DNA from 3 places in the Cohnella yongneupensis genome. Region 2 is predicted to be linked to each of the others. Evidence: riboswitches for the same ligand, from Rfam matches in the RefSeq annotation. Region 2 holds a riboswitch; each other region holds the start of a gene.
The links. Region 2 has a riboswitch for ZMP and ZTP ahead of rpiB (ribose 5-phosphate isomerase B). Riboswitches for the same ligand answer to the same signal wherever they lie in the genome.
Positions count from the first base shown of each region.

Region 1: it holds a riboswitch for ZMP and ZTP, as region 2 does, so the genes downstream of both, ACFPQ4_RS05250 (DJ-1/PfpI family protein) here and rpiB (ribose 5-phosphate isomerase B) in region 2, are expected to answer to the same signal.
Region 3: it holds a riboswitch for ZMP and ZTP, as region 2 does, so the genes downstream of both, ACFPQ4_RS06010 (bifunctional 5,10-methylenetetrahydrofolate dehydrogenase/5,10-methenyltetrahydrofolate cyclohydrolase) here and rpiB (ribose 5-phosphate isomerase B) in region 2, are expected to answer to the same signal.

Region 1 covers NZ_JBHSNC010000013.1:58,348-63,970, reverse strand. The annotation lists gene ACFPQ4_RS05275 (YhfC family glutamic-type intramembrane protease) at 1-215, opposite strand, end outside; gene ACFPQ4_RS05270 (helix-turn-helix domain-containing protein) at 196-750, opposite strand; gene ACFPQ4_RS05265 (SDR family oxidoreductase) at 910-1,809, opposite strand; gene ACFPQ4_RS05260 (SDR family oxidoreductase) at 1,880-2,896, opposite strand; gene ACFPQ4_RS05255 (SDR family oxidoreductase) at 2,969-3,808, opposite strand; gene ACFPQ4_RS05250 (DJ-1/PfpI family protein) at 3,878-4,453, opposite strand; ZMP/ZTP riboswitch at 4,523-4,600, opposite strand; gene ACFPQ4_RS05245 (DUF4180 domain-containing protein) at 4,682-5,050, opposite strand; gene ACFPQ4_RS05240 (LLM class flavin-dependent oxidoreductase) at 5,151-5,623, shown strand, end outside.
Region 2 covers NZ_JBHSNC010000051.1:76,020-81,642, reverse strand. The annotation lists gene ACFPQ4_RS16895 (methyl-accepting chemotaxis protein) at 1-114, opposite strand, end outside; gene ACFPQ4_RS16890 (stage II sporulation protein R) at 273-953, shown strand; gene ACFPQ4_RS16885 (L-threonylcarbamoyladenylate synthase) at 1,027-2,082, shown strand; gene ACFPQ4_RS16880 (manganese efflux pump MntP) at 2,210-2,770, shown strand; gene ACFPQ4_RS16875 (low molecular weight protein arginine phosphatase) at 2,901-3,506, shown strand; ZMP/ZTP riboswitch at 3,551-3,633, shown strand; gene rpiB (ribose 5-phosphate isomerase B) at 3,752-4,195, shown strand; gene ACFPQ4_RS16865 (TIGR01440 family protein) at 4,233-4,829, shown strand; gene ACFPQ4_RS16860 (serine hydroxymethyltransferase) at 4,874-5,623, shown strand, end outside.
Region 3 covers NZ_JBHSNC010000019.1:3,717-9,339, forward strand. The annotation lists partial or broken gene ACFPQ4_RS05995 (zinc-ribbon domain-containing protein) at 182-313, opposite strand; gene ACFPQ4_RS06000 (hypothetical protein) at 598-1,065, opposite strand; gene ACFPQ4_RS06005 (DUF3895 domain-containing protein) at 1,379-2,299, shown strand; ZMP/ZTP riboswitch at 2,403-2,481, shown strand; gene ACFPQ4_RS06010 (bifunctional 5,10-methylenetetrahydrofolate dehydrogenase/5,10-methenyltetrahydrofolate cyclohydrolase) at 2,526-3,374, shown strand; gene ACFPQ4_RS06015 (5' nucleotidase, NT5C type) at 3,448-3,981, shown strand; gene ACFPQ4_RS06020 (hypothetical protein) at 3,988-4,539, shown strand; gene ACFPQ4_RS06025 (PH domain-containing protein) at 4,590-5,015, opposite strand; gene ACFPQ4_RS06030 (hypothetical protein) at 5,138-5,263, opposite strand.

The DNA.
Region 1 (5,623 bases), on a different contig from region 2:
GCGCTAAGCGGTCCCCGTAGCAATAACGCGATGAACCATCCGAGCGCCCCTAATCCGAACGCTTGCCAATCCATCTCGTAACCCGCCAGCTTGAATCCGTACCAGAACAGGGCCGGAACAGCTAGGTAAAGCGGCAAGCACAATAGCGAGCGCACGGAAGCTTTGGCCATTACTTCTTCGTTAACGATAATCGGTTCAGTCGTTATCGGGTTCATTGCCGTTCACCTCCGGTATGACTACGTTCCATAAGTTACGTAGTCTTCTTCCTTCTCGCGGTTCGTTGCCGACTTGCCGTTGCATCCGCTCCCTAATATCCTTCAACATCTCCCTATACTCCTCGTCGTCCAAGTAGAACTGGTGCTGCCGAAAGCTGATTCCGTCCGCAAACAGGTCGTAATGGTCCTGTCCGACATAGGAACCGAAGCTTCCGATCATCGACGCCACGAACTTCATGAACAGCTCCATATGCAGCTCGGGGGACGTTTCCGTCATGTCTTCAGGCGTAATGTCGGCTGCATTCTTCGCCAGAACATATACTTTCTCCGTTGTCCCCCGCACTTTGCGTTCTTCCGCGACATGAATCAATCCCGCTTTCAGAAGCGTATTCAAATGACGGTACAAGGTCGCCTGAGGAACGTTCGAGAGGCGCTCCACTAACTGCTGGGTCGTGCGGTTGCCCTCTGGCATCAATGCTAGAATGATCCGCATACGGATAGGATGCAAAATCAAGTCGGCTTTCGTTGGATTCACGAGTAAACTCCTTCCGTTATCAACTTATTATCATTATCGATAATGATAATAATAATAATCGTATGAGCTATTGTCAATACCCACCAGTGCATCCGGATCGAAGAACGATAAAAGGGCACCCAGGTATTAAATAACCCGAATGCCCCTCTATTAGGTCTATTAGGTTTCCGTCATAACGCCCCCGTTAACGTGCAGCACTTGCCCCGTCACGAACGACGAGTCGTCCGACGCCAAGTAAATGTAAGTCGGCGCGAGCTCGAACGGCTGCCCAGCTCGCTTCATCGGCGTCTCCAGCCCGAACGTCTTCACGTATTCCGCGGAATAGCTCGATACGATGAGCGGCGTCCAGATCGGTCCGGGTGCCACAGCGTTGACCCTAATGCCCTTATGGACTAGCTGCAGCGATAAAGATCGCGTGAACGAGACGATCGCACCCTTGGTCGACGAGTAGTCGACGAGCAGCGGCGCTCCCACGTAGGCGGTAACGGACGCCGTCGAGATAATCGCGCTTCCCGGCTTCAAGTACGGCAACGCCGCCTTCGTCATGTAGAACATCGGGAAAATATTCGTTCGGTACGTGTCCTCAAGCTGCGCGTCGGAAATATTCATGATGCTTTCCTGAGGGAATTGAACGCCTTGGCCCATGACCAGAATGTCCAGGCAACCGTAGCAGGCGAGCGTCCGTCTTACGACTTCCGCGGAAAACTCCGGACGCCGCAAATCGCCTTCGATTAGTAAACAGCGCCGCCCGTATTTCTCGACCATCGCCTTCGTCGCCAGCGCGTCTTCCCGCTCGTACAAGTAGACGATCGCCATGTCTGCGCCTTCCTTGGCGAAGCCGATCGCGACCGCGCGGCCGATGCCGCTGTCGCCGCCGTTGATGATGGCGACTTTGCCTGCCAGCTTACCGCTTCCCTTATAGGCGGGATTATCCGAGATTGGAGTCGGGTTCATCAAATATTCCAAACCCGGCTGCCTATCTTGATGCTGCGGAGGGAACGTCACCGGGACTGGACGACAATGCGTCTCGTAACCGTAATACGGGTACATCGGAATCATCTTGCATCCGCCACCTTCTGCTCAAGTCGTCGAAGCAGAATATTCAGCGGATGCCTATTCGGTTCCCTTTTTACCCTCTGATCGCCTTTGCCGCCGCATCCAGCGCATGAACGACCTTGTCACACCACGCATCGAATTCCGGGTCTTCTTGCTGCAGCTCTGGATGGGCCAGAATGTGGGCGACCGTCTTCTTGATCCCTTGGTCGAGACGCGTCGTCGCGACGAATTCGGGAACTAGCCGCTTCAGCTTCGCGTTGTCGAAGACGACGGAGTTGGCCTTGTCGCCTAGCAAGCCGCCGCGGTAGTCTTCCGTGCTGCATGCGGCGAGGAATTCCGAAGAGACGTGGACGGCATTGAGCTTAACGCCCAGCGCGTCGGCGATAATCTCGTAAATTTGGTTCCAAGTGACCGACTCGTCCGAAGTGATATGTACCGTCTCACCGAGCGCGTGAATGTTGCCCATCAAGCCGATGAAGCCTTTGGCAAAGTCGCTGTTGTGCGTCATCGTCCACAAAGACGTACCGTCGCCGTGAATGATGACCGGCTTGTTCTCCAGCATGCGCCGGGCAACCTGCCAAGTTCCTCTGCTACCGTGCACGCCTAGCGGAATCGAGCGTTCGTCGTACGTATGGCTCGGCCGGACGATCGTAACCGGGAAGCCTTGCTCGCGATATTGCTTGATGAGGTACTCTTCGCAGGCTATTTTGTTCCGGGAATATTCCCAGTATGGATTCGATAATGGCGTACCTTCGGTGATTCGATAGTCCGATAGCGGCGTCTGATAGGCGGATGCCGAGCTGATGAACATGAATTGCTTCGTTTTGCCTTGGAAAAGGCGATAATCCCGCTCCAGCTGCGCCGGCACGAACGCGATAAAATCGGCGACGACGTCGAACGACATCGACTCGATCAGCTTCGCCACGCGCTCCTCGTCGTTGATATCCGCTTGAACGACGCGTACGCCCGCAGGCAAATCATCGTTCCGGCTGCCGCGGTTAAGCAAGTACAATTCGCAGCCTTGCTTCGCCAATTGCTCCGTAATCGCCGAGCTGATAATGCCTGTTCCCCCGATAAAAAGAGCTTTCATTTCCGTGCACCTCCATGAGTTTGAGAACGACCGAGACGTCGGCCGCTCCATCAGCGGTTACCTATCCCTATTTTACCAATTCAGTTGAAGCTTGCGAGTATACTTTACGCCTTCGAGCCCGGTCGGATCTTTCTCCGCCTTGAAGCGGACGAATGATTCGGCAGCTTCCGAAGTTCTGACGCGAAGCGGCTTCGGATCGCTATGGACGACGTCCCATACGACATCGGCAACCGACTCCGACGTCTGCGGCACGGAATTGCGGCTATTGAAACCTTCGATATAACGCATCAGAACCGGCTTGTATTCATCGTCCAGAATACCGCCCGTCTTCTCGACCTGCGACATGACCGTACTGACGAAGCTCGTGGCGATCGCGCCCGGCTCAAGAAGCGTTATATCGATGTTGAAAGCGGGCTTATAGTAAGTCGCTAAGCTTTCGAGTAGACCTTCGACCGCGAATTTACTGGCGCAATAAATTTCGTTGAGCGGCTGTCCCACAAGCCCGCCGACGCTAGACGTCGCGATAATATGCCCGCCATCTCCCTTGCGAAGAAGCGGCAGCGCGGCGCGGATCGTATGCATGACGCCGTATACGTTCGTGTCGAACACGCGATGGATGTCCGCGAGATCCGCTTGCCCAAGCGCCCTCAAATAACCGAAGCCGGCATTGCAGAATAGGACGTCCAGACGTCCATGCTCGGCATCGATTCGGTCTACGACCGTCTGCAGAGCGGTCGGGTCGGTTACTTCCATCTCGACGAAATGCACATTCGCGTTGTCCGCGTACAGCTGCCTATCTCTTTCCGCATTCCGAGTGCCCGCGTATACGGTCCACCCTTCCCGTCCGAACTTCAGCGCCGTTGCCAGACCGATCCCGGACGATGCGCCGGTAATCGCAATGATTCGGTTCAAATGATCACCCGCTTCGAGAAATTAGGTTACCAGTCCTTACCTAATCATTATCCTCGATCGAATAGGCCATTACAATTGCGGACGATAGTACGGGTAATCTATTTTCTGTTGCACCTGTCGAGCGAATGCGACGTCCGTTAACGACTCGACGAGCAGCAAGCCTAGGTCGATCGAAGACGACGCGGCTCCTCCGGTGAACACGTCGCCGTCGCGAACGCAGCGTTCCCGAACGACCTCCGCGCAATAGGGGGCAAGCAAGTCATATGCCGACGGGTTAGTCGTTGCCCGCTTACCCTCTAGGAACCCGGCGGCGCCGAGCAGCAAAGCGCCGGTGCATACCGACGCTTTGAGCTTCGCGTCTCGCGCGGTCTTGATCCAGGCCATGAATGCGGCATCGAATCTAAGCTGTCTCGTAGGCATGCCGCCGGTTACGAAAACCAAGTCGTACCTGGACAAGTCCGGCAAAACGTGGTCGATGTTGATTTTAAGTCCGCGATCGTCCGTAATCCGGTCTTTGTTCGAACAGAAGTCCCATGACAAGTCCGGCTTAGCCCCGAGCACGAGCATCCACGGCAGCACCTCATGTACACCCGCCCAATCGAGCGTCGTCATTCCGTCGAACATCACGTAAGCCACTTTCATCATAGACACCTAGCCTCTCCTTATGGGCTGGAAAAACAAAAAGAAGCACCCGATCGCGACATTCGCGTTCGATTGCTTCGCCCAGGCGTACGGCCGTATCCGCTGCGTTCCCCCATGGTTATCCATGCTACGCCAGTTGCGCGCGGTGTAATTGTTAACGATAGTGTACATCCTTATTTTGGAACTGACAACGGTTGGATTTGTTTAATCACGTCTGTAGATCCGGCACGATTACGCGTACTGGTGAAGCCTATCGAGCGCGGTCGCCTGGTCCGGGAGGAAAAAGATTTGCGTGCCCTTGTTGCATTCGTATATGAAATCCTTCAGGCTTTTGCTGTCGTACGCGCCGAAATCTCCTACGATCGCCAGCTTCACTTGATAGGTCGTAAACTTTTGCAAAATATCGCCCGCAAGCTTCGTCTTGAGCTCAAAGAAATCTTCCGTGAAGCACGACTTTTCGATGAGCATTTTTGTGCAGTCCGCCGTGTATTGTACAGTAGCCATTAAATCCAATGCGTCTTGCACTTCGCCAATGACAATCTCGTCGCTTTCCACGATCGCTACTAAAGATGGTCCTCTTTGGTCAACCCTAATGTTCATCCGCAGCTCACCTCCCTTGGATTGTAACCTAACTAACAAAAGTTGAGAAACAATAAAATAATGAGTAGACTATAGGTATTAATAAGGGGGCGAAACCCGCATGACTAATCAAGCATCTTCATTCGAAATAGGAATCAGCACGTTTCTCGAAGCGACGCCGAACGCGACGGTCGGGAAGTCCATCACTCACGCCGAGCGGCTGCGCCAGGCCGTCGAGGAAATCGTGCTCGCCGATCAAGTCGGGCTAGACGTCTATGGCATAGGCGAACATCATCGGGCAGACTACGCGGGCACTTCGCCGGTCACCATACTCGCAGCGGCCGCTTCCGTGACGAAGCGGATCCGTCTCTCGAGCGCCGTTACGGTATTGTCCTCGGACGATCCGGTTCGCGTATACGAATCTTTCTCCACGTTGGACGGCTTGTCTAACGGTCGGGCGGAAATTATGGCGGGGCGCGGTTCGTTCATCGAATCGTTCCCGCTGTTCGGATATAGTCTGGACCATTACGACGAGTTGTTCGAGGAAAAGCTCGAGCTATTGCTCGCGATCCGCGCATCGGAAAAGGTCACCTG
Region 2 (5,623 bases):
CTCTTGCTGGGCCGATCGGGAATGCTCCAAATACAGGTTGGTCATGATGGCGAGGGAGAGGAGAAGAAGAGATAGGACGGCAAAAGCGGAAATCAGTTTGTTTCGAATGCTCATATAGGCCTCCTGCTACTTGATGTCATGTTAGATATCATCGGCTTTTGCCGAATAAAAATTGATAGGTTTATAGACTCGTTTCCCGGACATACTGAACATTACGACGTTCCGGAACGCATAGATCGGCACCGACGGGTGCCCGAGGAGAGAAATCGTCTATGCGCGTTCATTTTTATCCGCAATCATCTTCCAAATCCTATTATTTCGTTAAAATTATCGTCCTGTCGTTGGCATTATTCCTGGCGTTAATAGCAACGTTCGGCCGATTCGCTTCGGCGAGCGCATCCGAGATCATTCCCGAAGACGCGATCCGGATTCGGATTATCGCCAATTCCGATAGCGACTTCGATCAGAAAGTAAAACAAGCCGTGCGCGCCAGCGTGTCCGAGGCGATTCTCGCATGGGGCGAGATGCCCGCCGACCATGACAAGGCGCAAAGCTTGATTCGCAATCACTTGAAACAGCTGCAAAAGCTGGTGAACGCTAAGTTGAACGATTACGACGTCGACTACAAAGGCCGCGTGGAGCTTGGGGAAGTGCCTTTTCCGGATAAACAGTTCAAAGGCAAGAGCTACGCGGCTGGCGATTACGAGGCGTTACGCATTACGCTGGGCGAAGGCAAAGGAGCGAACTGGTGGTGCGTGCTGTTCCCGCCTATGTGCTTGACGGCGGCTACCGCTCAAGATGACGACGCCAAAGTCGCGACGGCCAGCGTTAAACCGGCGCATGCGTCTAACGCTTCGGACAACGGAACGGAAGCGGAGAAGCCGAAGCCGAAGTTTTTCCTGTGGGTCATCATCCAGAAGCTGATCGCGTTCATCGCGGGGTTGTTCTCGTAATGTGCTATAATAGCGGCAAAGCATAGGCTTGCCGCGCATGCGGCGATGACGGCAGACAAGGATGGACATGAGCATGATGACGAAATATTGGTCCTCGGATCCGGCGCAGGCCGGTCTGAAAGAAGCCGCCGCGGCGCTTGCCGATGGCGGCATCGTTGCGTTCCCGACCGAGACGGTGTACGGGCTCGGAGGAGATGCGGGCAATACGGAGGCGGTCACGCGGATTTTCGCGGCCAAAGGCAGGCCTTCGGACAACCCGCTGATCGTTCACTTGGCGGAAGCGGCGGACGTTGGACGGCTCGCGACGCAGGTGACGGAAATCGAACGACGGCTGATGGAGGCGTTCTGGCCGGGACCGCTGACGCTCGTTCTTCCGGTGAGGGAAGGCGTCGTATCGCCGCTCGTGACGGCAGGACTCGATACGGTGGCGGTGCGCGTGCCCGCGCACGAGACGGCGCGGAGGCTGATCGCGGAGTCGGGCTGCCCGCTGGCCGCGCCGAGCGCCAACCGTTCCGGCAGACCAAGCCCAACGCAAGCGTCGCATGTGCGTGAAGACTTGGACGGGCGTATCGACGGCATACTAGACGGCGGTCCGACCGGCGTCGGGCTTGAATCGACGGTTGTCCGAGTCATCGATGATCGGATTCATATTCTTAGACCGGGCGGCGTAACCTGCGAGATGCTGCAGCAAGCGGTCGGCGGACGCGCATCGGTACAAGGCGAGGAGAGTCGGCAGACGGAAGCGTCCCTCGAACAGGCGCCAAGGTCGCCCGGCGTGAAATACGCTCACTATGCGCCAAAGGGCGAGTTGCTGCTCGTCACGGGCGAGCAGGAGGCGATGATTGCGGCCGTCCAATCGAAGGTCGATGAAGCGCGCGCCCTTGGGTCGCGCGTCGGCGTGCTGGCGTGCACGGAGCATGCGGGCCGCTACGAAGCGGACGCGGTGCTCGACTGCGGGCCGCGCAGCTCCCCTGAAGTCGCGGCGCAGGCTCTGTATGCGCACTTGCGGGAATGCGACGCGAGGGAATTGGATTTCATCGTCGCGGAAGGCTATGAGGAGCGAGGCATAGGCACCGCGCTCATGAATCGCCTGCGCAAAGCCGCCGGCGGCCGCGTTCTGAACGTCTAAAGGGAAGCACCCCTCCATCTTCCATAAGCTTCCACCCCTAAGAGCATGATCCCGAACTCGTCCGCATATGTTGGATAGAGGATAAGGCGATGCGGAGGCTAGCTCGCCGCATGAGGGGGGACAAGCGATGACGGACTGGTCCATCGCATCCGGGCAAATGCTGACGATTCTCGTCATGGCGGTCGCTCTGGGCATGGATGCTTTCTCTCTGGGCATCGGAATCGGATTGAAAGGCATCCGGCGCCGCGACGTGCTCAAGCTGAGCGCGATTATCGCGCTGTTCCATATTTTGATGCCGCTCGGCGGCATGGTCATGGGACAATACGTCGGCGAGCTGCTCGGCGGAATCGCGACTTCTGCCGCGGGAGCGTTGCTCTTGCTGCTCGGCGGACATATGGTCTATAGCTCCGTGCGCGGGGAGTCGGTCGATTCGATCGATCATCGCACCGTCTGGGGCACGCTCGTATTTTCTTTTAGCGTAAGCATCGATTCGTTCTCCGTCGGAGTGTCGCTAGGCATGTTCTCCTCTCACTTGTTCGTCACCGTGCTGCTATTCGGGTTGACCGGCGGGCTGATGAGCGTAATGGGATTGATGCTCGGACGGCACGTCAGCCGTTCGCTGGGCGGATACGGGGAAGCGCTCGGCGGTGTTATTTTGTTCGGATTTGGATTATTATTTCTTATATAGAGACGGCCAAGCATAAACGACTTACGCCGTCCTAAGGGATGGCGGAAAAACGTTTATGTCGGAGGTTATTCAGAAATGAGTAGCCATGAAACTTATAAATTCTGAATAACTAGATAAAGGGGGCACAAGCATGCTTCGCATTCTGATCGTATGTACGGGGAATACGTGTCGCAGCCCGATGGCACATGCGATGCTCGCCGATTTGGCTGCCCGCGGAGGCAAGTCGATCGAAGTCCGCTCGGCGGGCGTCGCCACGATGAACGGTCTTCCGGCGTCCCCGCACGCGGCGACCGCGCTCCGCAAACGCAACCTGGACGTACCCGGCACTTCGACCTCGCTGACGGCGAACGAAGTGCGCTGGGCGGATCTGATTCTTACGCTATCGACCAGCCATAAGCGAGCCATCGTGCAGTCTTACCCGGATGCTATCGCGAAGACGCACACGCTTAAGGAATACGCGCTCAGAGGCGATCCGGTAATGGACGACGTGGCGGAGGCGGAGAGGCTGTACAGCGAATGGCAGGTTCGGCAAGCGTTAGGGCAGCAGTTGTCCGCCGAGGAGCAAGCGCGGCTGTTCGAGCTGCAACGGCGCATTCCGAATTTCGATATCGCCGACCCGTTCGGCGGCTCGCTCTCGCTCTACGAGCAGTGCGCGGACGAGATCGAGGACGCTTTGCTGAGCATCGTCGAGAAGCTGGAACCAGATGATTCCGGCTCGAATGGGCGCGAAGGGTGATTGATTTTTATCGCTTCGTTCGGTATGATTAGAGCATAACTTCAAGGTTCCGATGTAACTGGCGACGCGTAGTGGATGAAACCACGGTGGAGCATCGGACACCCGGCCGGTCGCCTGGGCAAAGAGCAACGTGCTAACGCACGTTTGCTCTTTTTTGTCTTTTGACGGTATTATGGATGTCGAATTCTGTTTGGCTCAGAGCAATTCAGGTATAATAGCTACGTATACGAGGGAGGTCATTGGGGATGAAAATCGCGATTGGGGCAGACCACGCCGGTTACCGGCTAAAGGATGAGATCGTACCCGTGCTTACGGCGCTGGGCCATGAATTGATCGACGTTGGCTGCAGCTGCGGAGATTCCGTAGATTACCCGGATTACGCATTGCCGGTATGCGAGAAAGTCGTTAGCGGCGAAGCGGAGCGGGGCATTCTTATATGCGGAACCGGCATCGGCATGTCGATCGCCGCGAACAAGACGCACGGTATTCGTTGCGCGCTCGTGCACGACATGTTCTCGGCCAAGGCGACTAGAGAGCATAACGATACGAACGTACTCGCCATGGGCGAACGCGTCATCGGTCCGGGGCTTGCCGCGGAAATCGTGAAGATCTGGCTCGAGACGCCGTTTTCGGGCGGCGAACGCCATAAGAACCGCATCAACAAAGTGATGGCATTGGAATCGAAATAATTCATTCGCGATATCGGCGATAGAAGGAGGTCTCGTGATGACGTCGGAAGCTGCGAACACGATAACGGAGCAAGTGGAGCAGGTGCTAAGCGAGCTCGCGCAAGCCGCGGCTTTGCGGCCGGGGCAGATCGTCGTATTCGGCGTCAGCACGAGCGAGGTGCAAGGGGCGCGCATCGGGACCTCCGGCGCCGAATCGGTTGCCGCGCAAATTCATGCGGGCGTAGAGCGGGTCAGACAGCGGATCGGATTCCAAGCGGTCTGGCAATGCTGCGAGCATCTGAATCGCGCGCTGGTGACGGAACGGACCTTGGCCGAACAGCAGGGCTGGACCGAGGTATCGGCGATTCCGATGCCGAAGGCGGGCGGCTCGATGGCCTCCTTCGCTTATCGTCAATTGCAACAACCTTGTCTCGTCGAGGCGGTGCAAGCGCACGCGGGCATCGACATCGGAGAGACGATGATCGGCATGCATTTGCGTCCGGTCGCCGTACCGCTCAGACCGTCGGTCCGGACGATCGGGCAGGCGCGGGTCGCGATGGCGATGACGCGTCCGAAGCTGATCGGCGGCGCTCGCGCGGTCTATACCCTGGAAGACGCCGCTCCGGCGCAATCTTCTACGAATACTTGTGACTAATGCAGTACCCATAGAACTAATTCCTTAGGAGGCATATCATCATGTTGGACAATCTCAACAAGCAAGACCCGGAAATCGTAAAGGCGCTTAACCTCGAACTGAAACGTCAGCGCGACAACATCGAATTGATCGCATCGGAGAATATCGTAAGCGAAGCGGTCCTCGAGACGATGGGCACGGTGCTTACGAACAAATACGCGGAAGGCTACCCGGGCAAACGCTACTACGGCGGCTGCGAATACGTAGACATCCCGGAAGAAATCGCGCGCAACCGCGCCAAAGAACTGTTCGGCGCAGAGCATGCGAACGTTCAGCCGCACTCCGGCGCGCAAGCTAACCTTGCGGTTTACTTGGCAGTGCTCAAGCCGGGCGACACGGTTCTCGGCATGAACCTTGCGCACGGCGGCCACTTGACGCACGGTAACCCGGCGAACGCGTCCGGCTTGCTGTACAACTTCGTCGCTTACGGCGTTAACGAAGAGACTTTCACGATCGATTACGAAGAAGTCCGCAAAGCGGCTTTCAAGCACCGTCCTCGTCTGATCGTTGCCGGCGCATCCGCATACCCGCGCACGATCGATTTCGAGAAAATGGGCAAAATCGCTAACGACGTAGGCGCGCTCTTCATGGTCGACATGGCGCACATCGCGGGTCTCGTCGCGGGCGGTCAACATCCGAGCCCTGTACCGCACGCTCACTTCGTTACGACGACGACGCATAAGACGCTCCGCGGACCTCGCGGCGGTATGATCTTGTGCCGTCAACCATGGGCTGCCGCGATCGACAAAGCGGTA
Region 3 (5,623 bases), on a different contig from region 2:
AAGGAGGCGTAGGCGTTATAGGCGGCAACGGCGAATTCGGCGGAAAGAATGCGGTCGGAGGCTGCATCGGCAGAGGCGGTTGAACCGGCAATGGCGATGGCGGCGTCCACTGGGCAGGCTGCTGCGGTTGCTGAGGCTGCTCAGGCGTTGCGCCGTTCGATTGGCGGGCACCGCATCGGGCGCAAAATGCCGTCCCAGGTCTTACTTCCTCTCCGCATTGCTTACAGCTGTCGGGCTTTGGAAGCGATGAGCCGCATCCCTTACAGAACCTGGCGTTCGGATCATTATGCGATCCGCATTGGCTACAGTACATGGTCGTCTTTCCATCCTCTCATTCTACTGAACGGAAGAAATGCTTGGTCTAGGTGAGGTTGTCCAGTTGTGTGGTGTCGGAGTATTCGGAGATGCGTATTTTCCTGCAATGTAAATGTTTAGGAAGTGTGCGAATCTTCTATTATTCTACACGCTTTCCGACAGATTTCAACAAAATCAATAGGAAAAATAAGGCTCGCGTCATAGATCCAGAGTAACAACAAACCCACCTCCATGTCATTAACCGGAAGGTGGGTAGGCGTTGGCATTCAATATTCGGCTAGGTTATTCCGCTTCGGGAGCGATTGTGCTTCTAAAAGAGACCGGCCTCCATAGCGACTCGGCTTGTCGAGCCCCTGCCAGCACGGCGATCAAGCCCGCGATAGACAGCATGACGGATAAGGGGGCGGCCCACAGGTTCGGTTGCGCGACGAAGAACGGAATAATGGAGACGGCGAGAATCGGAGGCGCGTTCCAACGGAACCGATGGATCAGCCATCCGACGAAGAGCGTATCGGCCAGTAACCCGATAACGCCGGGACTCGCCGCGTGCAGCAACGTTCCGATGGCCGAGCCTATCGTCGCTCCGGCCATTACGCGGCCGGCTTCCTTCATATCGAACTCGCGCGATGCCAACAAGAAGCTGAACGCGCCGAGCGTCGGATAGAACAGAGCATGCATGGACGGCAGATGCGATGAAATCCAGTAAATCAATACGATATATAAGCTGATCAATACGAGCTTGATGTTCATAATAGATTGTTCTCCTGTGAGAGTAAGTTAAAGTACACAAATTAGAGTGTAATTCTGATCTACGCAGTCGTCAATATTCGTCAAAAAATTCTGGCAGGAATACAGGCTAACGTTGTGGAACATGTGAAGGAGCATATCCTTGGATCTGCTCTTTCGTTGATCTATATGCCGAGGCGCGTAACACCGCAACTTGTCTAACGGAAGCGACAGCCTCTATTTAAAACCGACTTTTCCGCATGAATAAGGGCCGTGGCAACCGTTAGAATAGACTTGCGCGGTTGTTAGCGTCGTAACGCCTACGAAGGAGCTAGCTATGTTAATTCTATCGGTGCAAGAACGCGATGCGATCATGGAGAGCTTGAGCGCGGAGCAACGGGATTTTCTAACGAAACAATTGAACCGTAGCCGCCGGACGAGCTTCGCGAACGCGATGGCGCGCGACAAGGGCTTCCATATACCGGACAACACGAATCCGGAAGACATCGAGTTTTTGCTTTCTGATTGGATTTATACGGGCTATATCGACGCGGGATGCGTCTCGCCAGAGCTACGCTGCGAATGCGGTCGGCAACTGCGCTACCAGCATCAGGTGGACAATAAAGCGACCGGAGAGACAAAGAAGTTTGGCATCGAGCATCTGAAGGAGCATCTCGGGATTGACGCGGAAGTCGTAGCTGCGGTGAAAAAAGGGTTCGACGCGATCGACTACGAGCTGGACGAGCTCCTGCTCAAAGTGAAGAACGGCTGGCAGAACGATCCTGAGATCGTCGGCCGCGGTAATCTTCCAGAAGACGTGCGCATGCATGTGAGTCACGGCCTGCCCTTGCTCAATAGGCAGTTGGCCAAGCTAAGGCATGTCGCGCCTCCCCGTCGTGCCGAGTCTATTCCGATACAACGCGTCGTGCCCGTAGCGGAACCGCCTGCTCCGGTGGATCTCTTCAGCTGGAATGCGCAAGAAGACACGCATGAGAACGCACAAGAAGATACGGCGCTCCCTGTCGGGATGGAGCTGGACGACAGATGGCATGCGCCGGTTCTCGAATATGTCGGCCGCGGTATTCGCAGCGCTAGGGTGATCTGTGATCTGCTCATTCAAGAGAAGGGTGCGGCGGATGTTCGGTTTCTTACGGGAAAGCCGAGGTTCTATCCTCAGGTGTGCCTATTCATCGAATCGAAATATCCGGATTGCGCGGTGACGACGAACGGCACGGAAGATCGGCTATACAATATATAAGCAATCAATTATTCAATAATATCGACGATGCGAAAGAAGCCGATTGTTCGATAACGGTATTGATCGACGAAGCCTGTTGGGCTTACAATGGTAGCAACTGAATACGGCCGTGCGTAACTGGCGAACGCGGATGACCGCGAGGGAGCGCACGGCGTCACGAGCCGTACGCCTGGGCAGAGGTAAGGGAACATCCCTTGCCTCTTTCTATTTACCGGGAGGGATTGGGATGAGCGAACAAGTCACGATCTTGGATGGCGTGGCCGTTGCGCGTAACATGAGATCCGAGTTGCAGACGAGAGTGGAGGAGTTGGCGAAGCAGGGCATTACACCATGTCTGGCTACGATACTCGTCGGCGACGATCCGGCATCGGCTACGTACGTGAGAATGAAGGGCAACGCCTGCGAACGCCTCGGCATCCGTTCGAAGCGGGTTACCTTGCCGAGCGCAACGACAACCGAAGAGTTGCTACGGGTCATCGGCGAACTGAATGACGATCCGCTCGTTCACGGTATTCTGTTGCAGCACCCCGTGCCGGAGCATATTGATGAACGAGAAGCCTTCGAACGCATTAAGCTGGGGAAAGACGTCGACGGCGTAACGACGCTCGGCTTCGGAAGAACCGCGTTCGATCTGCCGAGCTACGCACCTTGCACGCCGCAAGCGATTCTATCGATCTTGGACGCGTACGAAGTGCCGCTGGAAGGCAAGCATGCGGTCGTCATCGGCCGTAGCCCGATTCTGGGTAAGCCCGTCTCGCTCATGCTGCTCAACCGGAACGCGACGGTGACGATCTGCCATTCGAAAACACAGCATCTTGCTTCGATCGTGAAGACGGCGGATATCGTCGTCGCGGCGGTTGGCAAGCCGCGGTTCGTTCAAGGCTCGTGGATCAAGCAGGGCGCGGTCGTATTGGATGCAGGTTACAATCCCGGCAACGTTGGCGATGTGGACTATGAGGCTTGTCTGCCCCATGTCAGCGCGATTACTCCGGTTCCGGGAGGCATCGGCCCGGTGACGATCGCGACGCTACTCCGCAATACGGTACATGCCGCCGAGTCCGAACTAAATCGATAACGAAGTTGACAGAATCGTTAACGGCATTACAAAATTATGACATTAATAATCAGCAGGGGCAGGCGAGGTTAGCATGCAAAGAATCGCGATCGATATGGACGAAGTTATTGCGGAATTTTCGACTAAGCATCTGGAGTTGTTTAATCGCACTTTTAACGAACAAGTTACGATGGAGGAGCTGCACGGCAAGAAGCTCAGAGACCTTCGGCCGGAGTTGGCTCACGAAATCTTCGAATTGATCCTAATGCCGGATTTTTTCCGAGATTTGAATCCAATACCGCACAGCCAAGAGGTTATCAAAGAGCTATCGGAGTCGTACGAAATCTTCATTGCCACTGCGGCGATGGAGGTTCCTACGTCCTTCACGGCCAAGTACGAATGGTTGAAGGAGCATTTCGGGTTCCTTAACGAGATGAACTTCGTATTTTGCGGAGATAAGAGCATCATTCGCGCCGACTATCTGATCGACGACAATACGAGGCATTTCAAGGGCTTCGAGGGCCAGAGCATTCTATTTACGGCGAACCACAATAAAAATGAAACGGGATACGTACGCGTGAACGATTGGTTGGAGGTCAGAGATTATTTCAAAGGGCTGGCGCGATGATCGGGATTGAGCTTTAAGCTGCCGAGAACGAATCGGACGGGGGCGATGGGCGTGTTCAGTGGGAAAAAGCTTGTCGTGCTGCTTACGGCCGTCATCGTAATCGGGGTGTCGTTCGCCGTGTATTTTTCCATGGATGCTCGGCTACATTTTCAGGATATCAATAAGCAATTACGGATGGACGGGATCCGGCTGGATATGCCCGAGCAAGACGTGATCGATCGATGGGGACAGGGGACGAATCAGGAAGGGTTCGGCGGGCACTTCAGAACGTACGAGGATCATAAGGTCGAGTTGGGATTCTCGGACGATTCCGAAAGCTCCTGTTATCGCTCCGTGTGCAATATTGTCTCGTCGAACGCGGACTACTCGATTTATGACATTAAGATTCAAGACGACATCGCGTCATCGGAAATGCAGCTTTGGGAGCGAGGCTTCAAGAGCGTGGAGAATCACCTCTATCGGCAAGACGAATTTTATATCTCGTTGCAGGGCGACAGCATTGTAGAGAAGATTCAGGTCTGGTTCTCGGATAAGGATCTGCAGGATCGGGAGTATTAGAGGGATACAAAAAGACCGTCTTCGCAGACGGTCGTTGGCGATAGTCGAGATTAGGCGTTCAATCTCTTGTTATTCTGGTGGGCGATGGTCATGAGCGCGACGTAGATGGGCTGAACGTTGAACTTTTTGCCGAATTCGAACTTATAGGTGGCCGTGCTTACGTTATTGGTTTTGAAATAGGGCGAAGTAATGTAGTGAATCGTAACTTCGCTATCGTCGAAGCCCGTACCCGCCGTTTCCATCGTCACTTCATAGATCGAGTTAAGGTGAATGGACGCGACCCTCGTTTTCTTGCCCGTCACGCCCTGATGATCAACGAGAATTAATCTTTCGTCGGTGAACATGAACGAATCGCGAACGAGCTTGAAGCCCATTAGGATTTTTTCTTGAGGCATGAGGTAAGCGCCGTACTGAGCGGTAAGCTCTTGTACGGATACTTCGGAATAGTTATTGAGCAGGCCGCTGAACAATCCCATTCAAGTGCCCTCCTAGAGGAAAATGACGTACGATTCGATAGCTTGTTGACAAATCCTGCATTCCCGAACTGGAAAATAAACAACCCGCCTCGCGTTTATTCCGATGAGACGGGTTGTTGTCGTTACCGCGTCATCGAGACGGAAGCGTATTGCGCGCGGATCCGGTCGCAGACGCGCTGAAGCTTACCCTTCAGCTGCGCGGACCAATCCGGCGACTGCTCGGCATCGAAACGCGATATCCATTCCATACCAGTGAACCATGTCATCGTCGAAGTCGATGGCGCAATAGCGCGACTCCTCAGCTACGTAGAACATATTATCGATCTCGTAATCGTAGTGGACGAGACCGATGTGACCTGCGCCGGTTGGCAATGCGAGCAGCTGCAAGCGACTGCAGAAGGCCGTCCTCGCGCGGCTCCCGTTTTAATTCAGACTTGATGGATGCGATTGCGTCCTCCCAGCTTCTTGGCGCGCCGGACCGGCGCTACCTTCGCATAGCCCCGATCAAGCAAATAAAGCATGTTGCCAAAGCTGAATCATTCGGTTGGCCGGAGCGTGCGTTGCCGTTCCTCGAACCATGTTTCTTAAGAGCATCGTGCTTCCCTCGC